Regions from separate parts of the Pseudohongiella sp. genome, predicted to be linked through region 3. Evidence: predicted binding sites of a transcription regulator. Region 3 holds the regulator's gene; each other region holds the start of a gene.
What was found. The regulator sigma-54, encoded in region 3, starts transcription at its own class of promoters, with help from an activator protein. The targets are predictions, from matches to a motif close to ANTGGCATNNANNTTGCTNT.
Positions count from the first base shown of each region.

Region 1: a site for sigma-54 is predicted at 2,305-2,324, ahead of glnA (type I glutamate--ammonia ligase). Genes of this name have one in related genera too.
Region 2: a site for sigma-54 is predicted at 875-894, ahead of WD071_RS01150 (flagellar hook-length control protein FliK). Genes of this name have one in related genera too.

Region 1 covers NZ_JBBDNQ010000042.1:22,952-26,505, forward strand. The annotation lists partial or broken gene glnL (nitrogen regulation protein NR(II)) at 1-408, opposite strand, end outside; gene glnA (type I glutamate--ammonia ligase) at 692-2,101, opposite strand; gene thiI (tRNA uracil 4-sulfurtransferase ThiI) at 2,544-3,554, shown strand, end outside.
Region 2 covers NZ_JBBDNQ010000006.1:228,903-232,456, forward strand. The annotation lists partial or broken gene fliI (flagellar protein export ATPase FliI) at 1-216, shown strand, start outside; gene fliJ (flagellar export protein FliJ) at 369-815, shown strand; gene WD071_RS01150 (flagellar hook-length control protein FliK) at 977-2,635, shown strand; gene WD071_RS01155 (flagellar basal body-associated FliL family protein) at 2,869-3,360, shown strand; gene fliM (flagellar motor switch protein FliM) at 3,379-3,554, shown strand, end outside.
Region 3 covers NZ_JBBDNQ010000034.1:95,453-99,006, reverse strand. The annotation lists gene ptsN (PTS IIA-like nitrogen regulatory protein PtsN) at 45-512, opposite strand; gene WD071_RS12700 (RNA polymerase factor sigma-54) at 593-2,143, opposite strand; gene lptB (LPS export ABC transporter ATP-binding protein) at 2,398-3,123, opposite strand; gene WD071_RS12690 (LptA/OstA family protein) at 3,123-3,554, opposite strand, start outside.

The DNA of each region.
Region 1 (3,554 bases), on a different contig from region 3:
TTCGCGGGTGGTTTCGTGCGTTGAGATCAGGGTCTCGTCGCGACTGATGCGCTCTGCATAGTTCATACTCTGAATTTCAATCACCACCGCGGCATCGGGGAAATCATTCAACGGGGTCACGGTGTAATCAACCTGCAGCGTCTTGCCATTGATCAGATGCAATTGAGTCTTGCGTTTGGTGAAACTGTGATGCCCGTCAACGGCCTGGCGGATGTCTGTGACGTCCTGGTCGGCACTGAGGAAAATGTCGCCGACAAAAGCGTTGTTGATCTGGCGGCCACTGATGGCCAACAGGCTTTCCGCCGCCAGGTTGATATATTGCAGGCGCAGGTTCTGGTCCAACACCAGTATGGATGTTGCCAGAGTATCTAATAGGCGTTTATATGAATTGCTACTACCGGATTGCATGGTTTGTCGGCGTACCTCGTTGCTTAGGTCAAGGCCATGCAATAAACAAACCATCTTCGGCCAACCGGTTCATTGGGGAGCATGGCGTGATTGATGTCCTTTTTTGGCGCGTTTGGGCTGGTTGCTGTGCCGAGCGGTGAGGGCTCGGGTCGGGCAGGGTTCAGATCAATGCACCAATATAGTGCGCAAGACAATTTTTGTTGTCAATATGGGCTACTGTGGCGCAAAAAAAAGCGCCTGCCGAAAACTTCGGCAGGCGCTTTTTTTACTGCATCTGCAATGATCAGCAGCTGTAGTACATATCAAACTCAACGGGGTGAGCAGCTGCGTTCAGGCGTGTGCAGTCCTGTTGCTTGAGCGCGATGTAGCCGTCGATCAGATCGTCGCAGAATACGCCGCCCTGCTTGAGGAAGTCGCGATCCTGGTCCAGTGCTTCCAGAGCCTGATCCAGTGAGTAGCAGACCTTTGGAATTTCCGCTTCTTCTTCCGGCTCCAGGTCGTACAGATCTTTGCTGGCAGGGTCGCCAGGGTGGATCTTGTTCTTGATACCGTCCAGGCCGGCCATCAGCAGGGCCGCAAAGTACAGGTAAGGGTTGGCAGTACAGTCACCAAAACGCACTTCGATTCGAACGGCCTTCGGATTGCCGCCCAGAATGTACGGAATACGAATGGAAGCTGAACGGTTGCGTGATGAATAGGCCAGTAGTGTTGGTGCCTCGAAGCCCTTGACCAGACGCTTGTAGCTGTTGGTAGAGGCGTTGCCGAACGCATTCAGTGCCTTGGCGTGCTTGATGATACCGCCGATGTAGAACAGGGCAGTCTCAGACAGGCCGGCATAGCCGTCGCCGGCAAACATGTTTTTGCCATCTTTGGAAATGGACATATGAACGTGCATGCCTGAACCGTTATCACCAACCAGCGGTTTGGGCATGAACGTTGCCGTTTTGCCAAAAGCATGTGCGGTATTCAGTACGCAGTATTTCAGGATCTGAACTTCATCGGCCTTGTATACCAGAGAGTTGAACTTGGTGCCGATTTCGCACTGACCTGCGTTGCCCACTTCGTGGTGATGCAGCTCGATTTCAAGGCCCATGGCTTCCATGGTGTCGCACATGGCGCCGCGCAGGTCGCTCAGGGAATCAACCGGAGGCACGGGGAAGTAACCACCTTTGACTTTCGGGCGGTGGCCCATGTTGCCGCCGTCAATGCTCTTGCCTGACGACCAGGCCGCTTCTTCGCTGCCGATCTTGAAGAAGGCGCCGTCCATTGCGATATTCCATTTGACTTCGTCAAACACAAAAAACTCTGGCTCAGGGCCAAAAAACGCCTCGTCGCCGATACCGGTCGACTTCAGGTATTCTTCAGCACGACGCGCCACGGAGCGCGGGTCACGGTTGTAACCCTGCATGGTGCGTGGTTCGATGATGTCGCAGCGCAGGTTTACCTGCACTTCGTCAGCAAACGGATCCAGCACAGCTGTGGTGTCGTCAGGCTTCAGGATCATGTCTGATTCGTTGATGCCTTTCCAGCCGGCTACTGAGGAGCCGTCGAACATGACGCCATCCATGAAGCCTTCGTTAACAACGGCTGCAGGGAAGGTCACATGCTGCTCTTTACCCTTGGTATCGGTAAAGCGCAAGTCAACCCACTTGGCATCGTTCTCTTTGATTAAGTTTAAAGTCTTCTCAGACATTCCTGATCCTCCGTGTGATCGAGAATTGGGTGACGGTTAAAGTCACAGTTTATAATCTGATACGACCACAATTCGCGGTCGTTGCTCAGTGTTCATTTCTTCTATGTCGATCGTGTGCCACTCACTTTATCCTCATGGCACTCAACAAGCTGGGCATTCGGCATTATAATGGCGTACGCGTACCATGCCCGAGTAGCTGAGAATGAGCAAGATATATGCCATCGTTCACAACTGCCAGGAGCCCTGTATATCAGGAGTCGACCGTCGGCTTAGCATCGGGCGATGCGCAAAAACGCACCAATATAAAGCATAATTCAGGCGCTCGCACATAAATGGTGCATAATGCCCTGTTTTGATGCGCCAGCCCCAATCCCGGCTCGGAAAATCATGCCTGCCAGTCTCATCGGGCTTGCCACACACGTTGTACACAAGGTCAGCAGCAATGTTATTCGTTATCCGCTTTTTCCCCGAAATTACCATCAAAACGCGTCCCGTGCGCCAACGTCAGATCAAGGCGCTACGGAGGAATCTGCGGATTATGCTCGGCCGTCTGAATGCGAACATCAGTGTAACCGGTGACTGGGATCTTCTGGAAGTGGAAACCGTCAGCGATGACAAAATTCTTGTCGATCAGGTCGTTGATATTCTGCGCAATACCTCAGGCATTTCCCTTATCAGTCAGGTCAGCAAACAGCCATTGCCTGATTTTGACGGCATTGTGGCGGAAATACTGCCGTTTTATCGTGATCGTCTGCAAGGCCGCAGCTTTGCCGTGCGCAGCAAGCGGCAGGGCAATCATGACTTCAACTCCATGGAGCTGGAGCGATACCTTGGTGCGGCCCTGCTGCGCGAAACCGGTGCAGCAAAAGTCGATCTGAATCGGCCGGATATTACTGTGCGGGTGGAGATACGCCAGCAGATTCTGTATGTGGTCAAGGAGCAGTGGCGTGGTTTGGGCGGTTACCCGATGGGCACACAGGAGCCGGTGTTGTCATTGATCTCCGGCGGTTTTGACTCTTCGGTGTCCAGTTACCTGTTCATGCGCCGTGGTATACAGACGCATTTTCTGTTTTTTAATCTGGGCGGCAAGGAGCATGAACTGGCAGTAAAAGAGGTGGCGTTATACCTGTGGATGCGCTTTGGTTCCTCGCACCGGGTCAAGTTCGTCAGTGTTCCGTTCGAGCCGCTGTTGAGTGAAATCCTCGATAAAGTCGACAGTGGTCATATGGGGGTCGTGCTCAAGCGCATGATGATACGCGCGGCCGACACGGTGGCGCGCGAAATGAAGTTGTCGGCGCTGGTGACCGGGGAGTGCGTGGCACAGGTGGCGAGCCAGACCCTGCCGAACCTGAATGTCATTGATCAGGTGACTGACATGCTGATATTGCGGCCGCTCATTGTCACGGATAAACAGGACATCATCGACATGGCGCGTCGTATTGGCACGGAAGAG
Region 2 (3,554 bases), on a different contig from region 3:
GCAGTAGTCAGTGCCGACCACCTGGCCAAAGCCCAGTTGTTTAAACGGGTGTATTCGCGTTATCAGCAGAATCGTGATCTGATCAGCGTTGGTGCCTACACCACGGGAGCAGACAAGGATATTGACTTTGCCATCGAACGAATGCCGCACCTGCGTCAATTTTTGCAGCAGGGATTGACCGAGAATGTTGGCATGATCGACGCTGTACAGCGTTTGGGTAAAGCTATCTCACCCGCCCCGGGGCGTTCACTTCCGGGGGCAGGCACCGGCGCTGCAGGCCCTGGCAATGTTACTCAACTGCAACCGCGAACGACCCTGGGTGGCAGTGACAGACCCGGTCAGCCTGACAAGCAATCAGGCAATGCCTCTTGAATCGCGTCAAGCGTATGCAGCCGGTACTGCGTCTGGCCGGGCTCGAGGCAGACAAGGCGGGTCGGGCATTGGCCATGATGCAGCAGCGTGTTCAGGCTGAGGAAAACAAGTTGTCCCAGTTGTACGCCTATCAACAGGAATACAGGAATCAGATGCAGGTGTCCGGTCAGGCGGGCATGACGGTCGACCGCTTGCGGCTGTTTGATGGTTTCCATCAGCAACTGGATCGCGCAATCAACCACCAGCGAGAACTTATTGAGCACATGCAAAAGGATCAGGAGCGGGTACGCGAGCACTGGCGCAAACTTGATATCCGCCACAAGAGCCTGGAGAAAATGCTCGAACGGCTACAGCGTGATGCTGATGTTCAAACGGCACGGAATGAGCAACGCAATCATGATGAGTTTGCCCGTCGTCGCTCGTCTGACTCCGGCTGGTCCTGATGCTGCTCCAACCCCCCTCCGTGCTCGCGCGTATACGCATCGACGCTGCCCCTGATCAATCTGGCAGGTTTCTTGCTAAGTCCCTTACTGAGTAGATTGTAAAGCCACCGTTCATTGCCGTGTGGGTACTGACTTGTGGCAATCAAGCAGAGGGATGGGACATGTTGGTAACTGTTGATTTGATGTCAATTGTTGGCGCCGCATCGCCGGCGGCGAAGACGCGTGGGGCTGGTGACTCCGATGCCGGGGCATTGGGCTCCTGGCTGCTTGCCGCAGATGCCAGTTCAGCATCGTCTGATGGCAAGGATATGATAAACAAGCTTTTTATGTCCTACGCCAGTGATGGCAAGGCCGACCCTGAAGGCCGCTTTGCCGCGGATTTGAGAGCCCTGTTAAGCGCTCACGGGGTGTCGTTACCCCCAGAACAGTCGCTGTTGTCACTGCCGTCAGGTGCTGCGGTGCCAGAGCTGGACGGCGCCCTGGGCGAGCAATTGGGGTGGAGCGTTGATGAGCTGCTGCAGATGTCTCCGGGTGCACTGGCGAGCGGAAATAGTTTGCCTCTGGATGACCAAAGCTTGCCGTCCGCGCTGAGTAACTGGCTGGCGGCGCTGTCGATGCCGGCGGGGGAATCCCCGGCGGGTGTTGCAGAGGGCCTGACTCCGGCTAACAGTTCCGTCGCGCAATTGCTGGGTGGCAGCGGCACGCCTGGCCAGCCTGGTAAGCCAGGCGGGGCACTGACACCGGCAGGCGGACCGATCGTTGAATCAACAGCGCTTGGTGGCGCCCTTGTTCAAGGCGCTGCCCTAAGTGCTTTGTCACCACCCGTCGGTGGAGCGCCTGTGCCGGGAATGATGGCCGCAGCAAAAGGTGATTCAGTTGCGGCGCTGGCGACTGATGTCAGCATGAATGCGCCCGATCCGGACGCAGAACACGATGCCTTGATGCTCCGGTCCCCGGTGCCCGCAGACACAAACCGACAGACCTCGGAAACAGCACTGGCGAGCCTGCCGGGCAGTCAGAAAGTTGCGTCAGAAGTAGCCAATGTCAGCGCTTTTCGCTCAATTCAATTCAATCAATCGGGCAGCGCCACTGATGATGGTCAACCCATGTCGGCTGACATATTAAAGACCAGTGCGCCACTGGAACGTAATCAGGCGATAGCCAGCCAACTGAGCGCATCGTTGTTGTCGGGCATCAGTGCTGAAAACCCGGCAAGCCCGAATGCCGTTTCAGGTCAGGCTGCCAACGCGGCTCTGAATGCAGCCACGGCTGACGATGGCACTTTGTTTAACAGAGCTGATCAACGAATGTTTGCCACCGAAAACGCGCAGCAGGCGCAATCACAGGCGGCCCAGCAGTCAGCCACCCGGACTGCCGATGGCCTGCCCAGATTCACCATGGATACCGCCTTTGGGCAGCAAGGCTGGTCAGACAGCCTGGGCAGACAACTATTGGTGATGAGCAGTCAGGGCATCACTTCTGCGCAGATCCGCCTGGATCCGCCAGAACTCGGTAGTTTGACGGTCAAGATTCAGATGTCTGCCGATCAACAGACCAACGTCAGTTTTGTCAGTCAACACGCCACAGTGCGGGAAGCGCTGGAGCAGCAGCTTAGCCGCCTGCAGGATTTGTTCCGGGATCAGGGGCTGAATTTGCAGGATGTGTCAGTGTCTGATCAGTCGCCACAACAACGCGAAGATGAGGCCAATGGGCAACAAAATCAGGGCACGGGCTCTGGCTCAGAGTCAGGCGAACAGGAAACAAGCGCCAGCGAGCCGGTGCTGGTGCGTTCCGAATCCCTGATCGATTTCTACGCCTGAACTCTCTCGCCCTGTGATACACGCATCGGGATAGCGTCAAACACTCGTCTGATCCGTCTCGCCAATTTTGTTCGTAGCGTCACTAAATTGGCGAGTGTCTTTTTTTCTAATCGCTATATAATTGATTAGTAATAAGATACCGTCTTATTTAGAGAGTGGCACAAGCTTTGCTTCTGTCACAATGACATGGTGAAATATTTCAACCCGTGCGGTTGAGGTCAGGAACGTTTTGTATGGCGGATGATGACGAGGTAGTTGCCGTTGCAGGCAGCAAAAAGTGGCTTTTCATTGGCGTGATCGCCATTGTTGTATTGGCCGCTGTTGGCGGCGGAGCCTGGTTTTTTCTGATGAATGGCAATGCAGAACCGGCGGCAGATCTCGCCGAAACTGCTGTGCCGGCGCGAGATCCGGTGCAATATCTTGAGTTGACGCCAGCGTTTATTGTTAATTTTCCGCACCAGGGTCGGCAGCGCTTCATGCAGGCAACGGTTACTGTCATGGCCCGCGATGCTGCTGCCCTGAACGCAGTGGTTCAGCACATGCCGGTTATTCGCCACAACCTCATCAACTTGTTGAGCGCGCAGTTGATCCTGGTGTTTGAAGACCCTGCAGGCATTGAGCGATTGCGCCAAATGGCTACCGACGAGGTCAATCAGGTATTGCAGCGCGAGATTGGCAGGGAAGGCATAGAACAACTGTTGTTTACCAACTTTGTTATGCAATAGGAAACTGGAGACGCATTGATGCAGGATTTGTTATCACAAGACGAAATTGATGCCCTGTTGCATGGCGTTGATGATGGTGCTGTTGATACTGATTTGGATGATGATCCTACGCAGGTACGTTCCTATGACCTGACCAGCCAGGACCGGATAGTGCGCGGGCGGATGCCGACACTGGAGATGATCAACGAACGCTT
Region 3 (3,554 bases):
TGGGTGTATGTCACGCTGCTGATCGTACCGGCAGGCGTCAGCGGTCAGTCTTGCGGCTGCTCGCTGAACCGTATCGCGGTCTGGTAAAGCTCACTGTTGTTTTTGGCATCACGCAAGGCCTGGCAAAACGCTTCCTGATGGAACAGTCGCGCCAGCCCGCTCAGGACACGCAAATGCTCATCAGTTTCCTCCGCCGGCACAATCAGCACAAACAACAGGTCTACCTGCTGTGAGTCAATGGCATCAAAGTCGATGCCCTCATCCAGTTTGACCAGTGTGCCTATAATCCGGGTGCATTCCTGTACGCGACAGTGAGGTATTGCTATGCCATTGCCTATGCCGGTGCTGCCCAGTTGTTCGCGCGCCAGCAATGCGTTGTAGATAGCGTCTGCCGACAGGCTGCTGGCGCTGCCCGCGATATGCTCACTGACGGTCGTGAGAAAGCGTTTTTTGCTGACGCCCGGCATATCACAGACGGTGCGTTCAGGGCTCAGGATTTTGCTCAGTTGCATCAGGTTTTCCTAGTCTTCCGATGGTTGCCATTCTAGAACCTTGGTCTGCCGCTGGCAATGCATCAACGCTCAGTCCGGGGCTAGACAAGCCTTTTTCGTTCGTTGGAAGGCGGAATGGACAGGGATTCCCGGTATTTCGCAATTGTTCGCCGGGCAACGTTGATACCCTGGTCTTCCAGCAACTGCGTGATTTTACTGTCGCTCAACGGCTTGCGGGGGTTCTCCGCCACCACCAGCTTCCTGATCAGGGCGCGAATGGCGGTTGACGAACATTCGCCCCCGCCAGCGGTGCTGACGTGGCTGGAAAAGAAATACTTTAATTCGAAGATTCCGCGCGGTGTGTGCATGTACTTCTGCGTGGTGACCCGGGATATCGTTGATTCGTGCATCTCGACGGCTTCCGCGATATCGTGCAATACCAGCGGTTTCATGGCTTCCTCGCCTTTTTCCAGAAAGCCCTGCTGATGCTCGACAATCCGGCTGGCAACCTTCAGCAGCGTCTCGTTGCGGCTTTGCAGGCTTTTCAGAAACCAGCGAGCTTCCTGCAGGTTGTCGCGCAGGTAGTTGTTATCGGTGCTGTTTTCCGAGCGTTTGACCAGTGCTGCGTAATCCGCGTTGATGCGCAGCTTGGGCGCCGTCTCAGGGTTGAGTTCGACACGCCAGCGGCCGCTGCGAGGGTCTTTGCTGACAAACACATCCGGTACGATGTAGGTGGCAGTGGATGGGGCAACATCGGCGCCCGGGCGCGGATCCAGTTTCTCTATGATGGCGATTGCGTCGCGCAACTCGGGCTCTTTCAGACGAGTCAGACGCATGACCTGAGCGTAGTCGCGATTGCCCAGCAGTGACAGGTGGTCTTTAACCAGGATACGGGCATGACGCACGGCATCGGTAACCAGGATGTCCGGAATCTGGTTAAGCTGTATCAGCAGGCATTCGGACAGATCCCGTGCGGCTACACCAACCGGATCAAAGTGCTGCACCCGATGCAACACGGCCAGGACTTCATCCTCTTCTATGTCCAGGTGCTCCTGCAGCCCTTCCTGGATCGATTCAAGGCTGGCGGACAGCTGCCCGTTGGCGTCCACGGCGTCGATGATAGCCATGGCGATAAGTCGGTCAGTGTCCGACATGGTGGTCAGGTTCAGTTGCCAGAGCAAGTGATCCTGCAATGATTCTGACGCTGTGTCGCGGGATTCGAAGTCGTCGTTATCGGGGGCCGGGCTACCACTCGTGTAGCTGTTCTGATAAATATCATCCCAATTGGTGTCAACTGTCAGTTGTTCCGGGATGTTGTCTTCCCAATGCGATTCGTCGCCGCTGGCCTCGTAGGACGCGTCGGAAGAAGACTGTTCGGCAAAGGTGTCACGAACCTCATCTTTTCCGCTGCTGTCCTGTTCTTTGCCACCCTCAGACTGGCTGTTCGATTCGCTGTCGCCGTTATCGTAGCTGGTGTCATTGCCGTCGGTGTCATGGGATTCATCCACCTCCAGCATGGGGTTGGATTCCAGAGCCTGATGAATTTCTTGTTGTAAATCCAGAGTGGATAGCTGCAGGAGCCGGATTGCCTGCTGCAGCTGGGGAGTCATGGTCAGCTGTTGACCAAGCTTTAGCTGTAGCGAAATTTTCATGGCATCAGATACATCGTTGTTGCTCGTTGATAACAGTTGCTCGTTGATAACAGATATTGTGTTGGTCGCGCTCGCAGGCCCTTTTGGGCTCTTGTCGGGCGTTATTGAGGCATGATGGCTCTTCGTGGCCTGTTGCCGCTCTGCGCGCGTCAAGCAAGCATCATGCCGATCTGTGATGAATTTTGCAATATTTTTACCAGGGAAAATTTATGCTATGTCGTGAACCTGGCAGCCAGGCCGCAGGCTGCGCACGGTCAAATACGGAATTTTTCGCCAAGGTAGACGTCACGCACTTTTTGATTGGCCAGTATCTGTTCGGCACTGCCTTCGGCAATGATGCCCCCTTCGCTCACGATATAGGCTTTCTCACAGATATCCAGCGTTTCCCTGACGTTGTGATCAGTCAGCAGAACACCAATGCCGCGCGTTTTCAAGTGTTCGATGATGGATTTGATATCACTGACAGAGATCGGATCGACACCGGCAAAGGGCTCATCCAGCAAGATGAAGCGTGGATCATTGGCCAGTGCGCGCGCGATCTCGGTGCGCCTGCGTTCACCGCCGGACAGGCTCATACCCTTGTTGTGGCGTATGTGGGTGATATGGAACTCCTGAAGCAGGCTCTCCATTTTTTCCAGGCGCTGGGCGGCGTCGAGATCCTTGCGGGTCTGCAGGATCGCCATGATATTGTCTTCAACACTGAGATTGCGAAAAATCGATGAGTCTTGTGGCAGGTAACCAACGCCCAGGCGGGCACGCGAATAAATCGGCAGGCCGGAAAGCTCGGTATCATTCAATTGAATATTGCCGGCGTCAGCCTTGACCAGCCCTACAATCATGTAGAAGCAGGTGGTCTTGCCGGCGCCGTTGGGGCCGAGCAGGCCTACAATCTGGCCGCTGTTGACGCTAATGGACACGTCGCGAACCACTTGGCGGCCCTTGTATGATTTGGCCAGGTGTCTGGCTGCCAGAGTATCCATCAGTTAGGGTTGGTGTCCGTTGTCGGTACTTCTTCTGCCTGTTGTGCGCCGTTCGCTTGCGGTGTCGGGGCCAGTACGGCGTTGCAGGGGCCGGGAGAGTCGGTGGCCCCCGATTCCACGACATGTTTGATCTGCGAGCACTGCAATGCCGTGCGCCCGCGATTGAAACGGGCGTCGCCTATGAACTCGACAACCGACATCAGGCCGCTTTCCATGGATTCGTTATAATAAACAATTGAGTCGCTGTCGCCGTTAATTTCCTCAACGTCCGCCTGCGCGGCGCGCACAAAACGTGCCGGTTGTCCCTCAACAGTGACCTTGATCAGATCGCCGGTTTCGATGTCTTGTTCCAGGCGTGCAGTGTCGCCGAAAATACTGATCAGACCCTGTTGGAATCGAACATTGTCTCTCAGGGTCGTGATGCGTGTGTT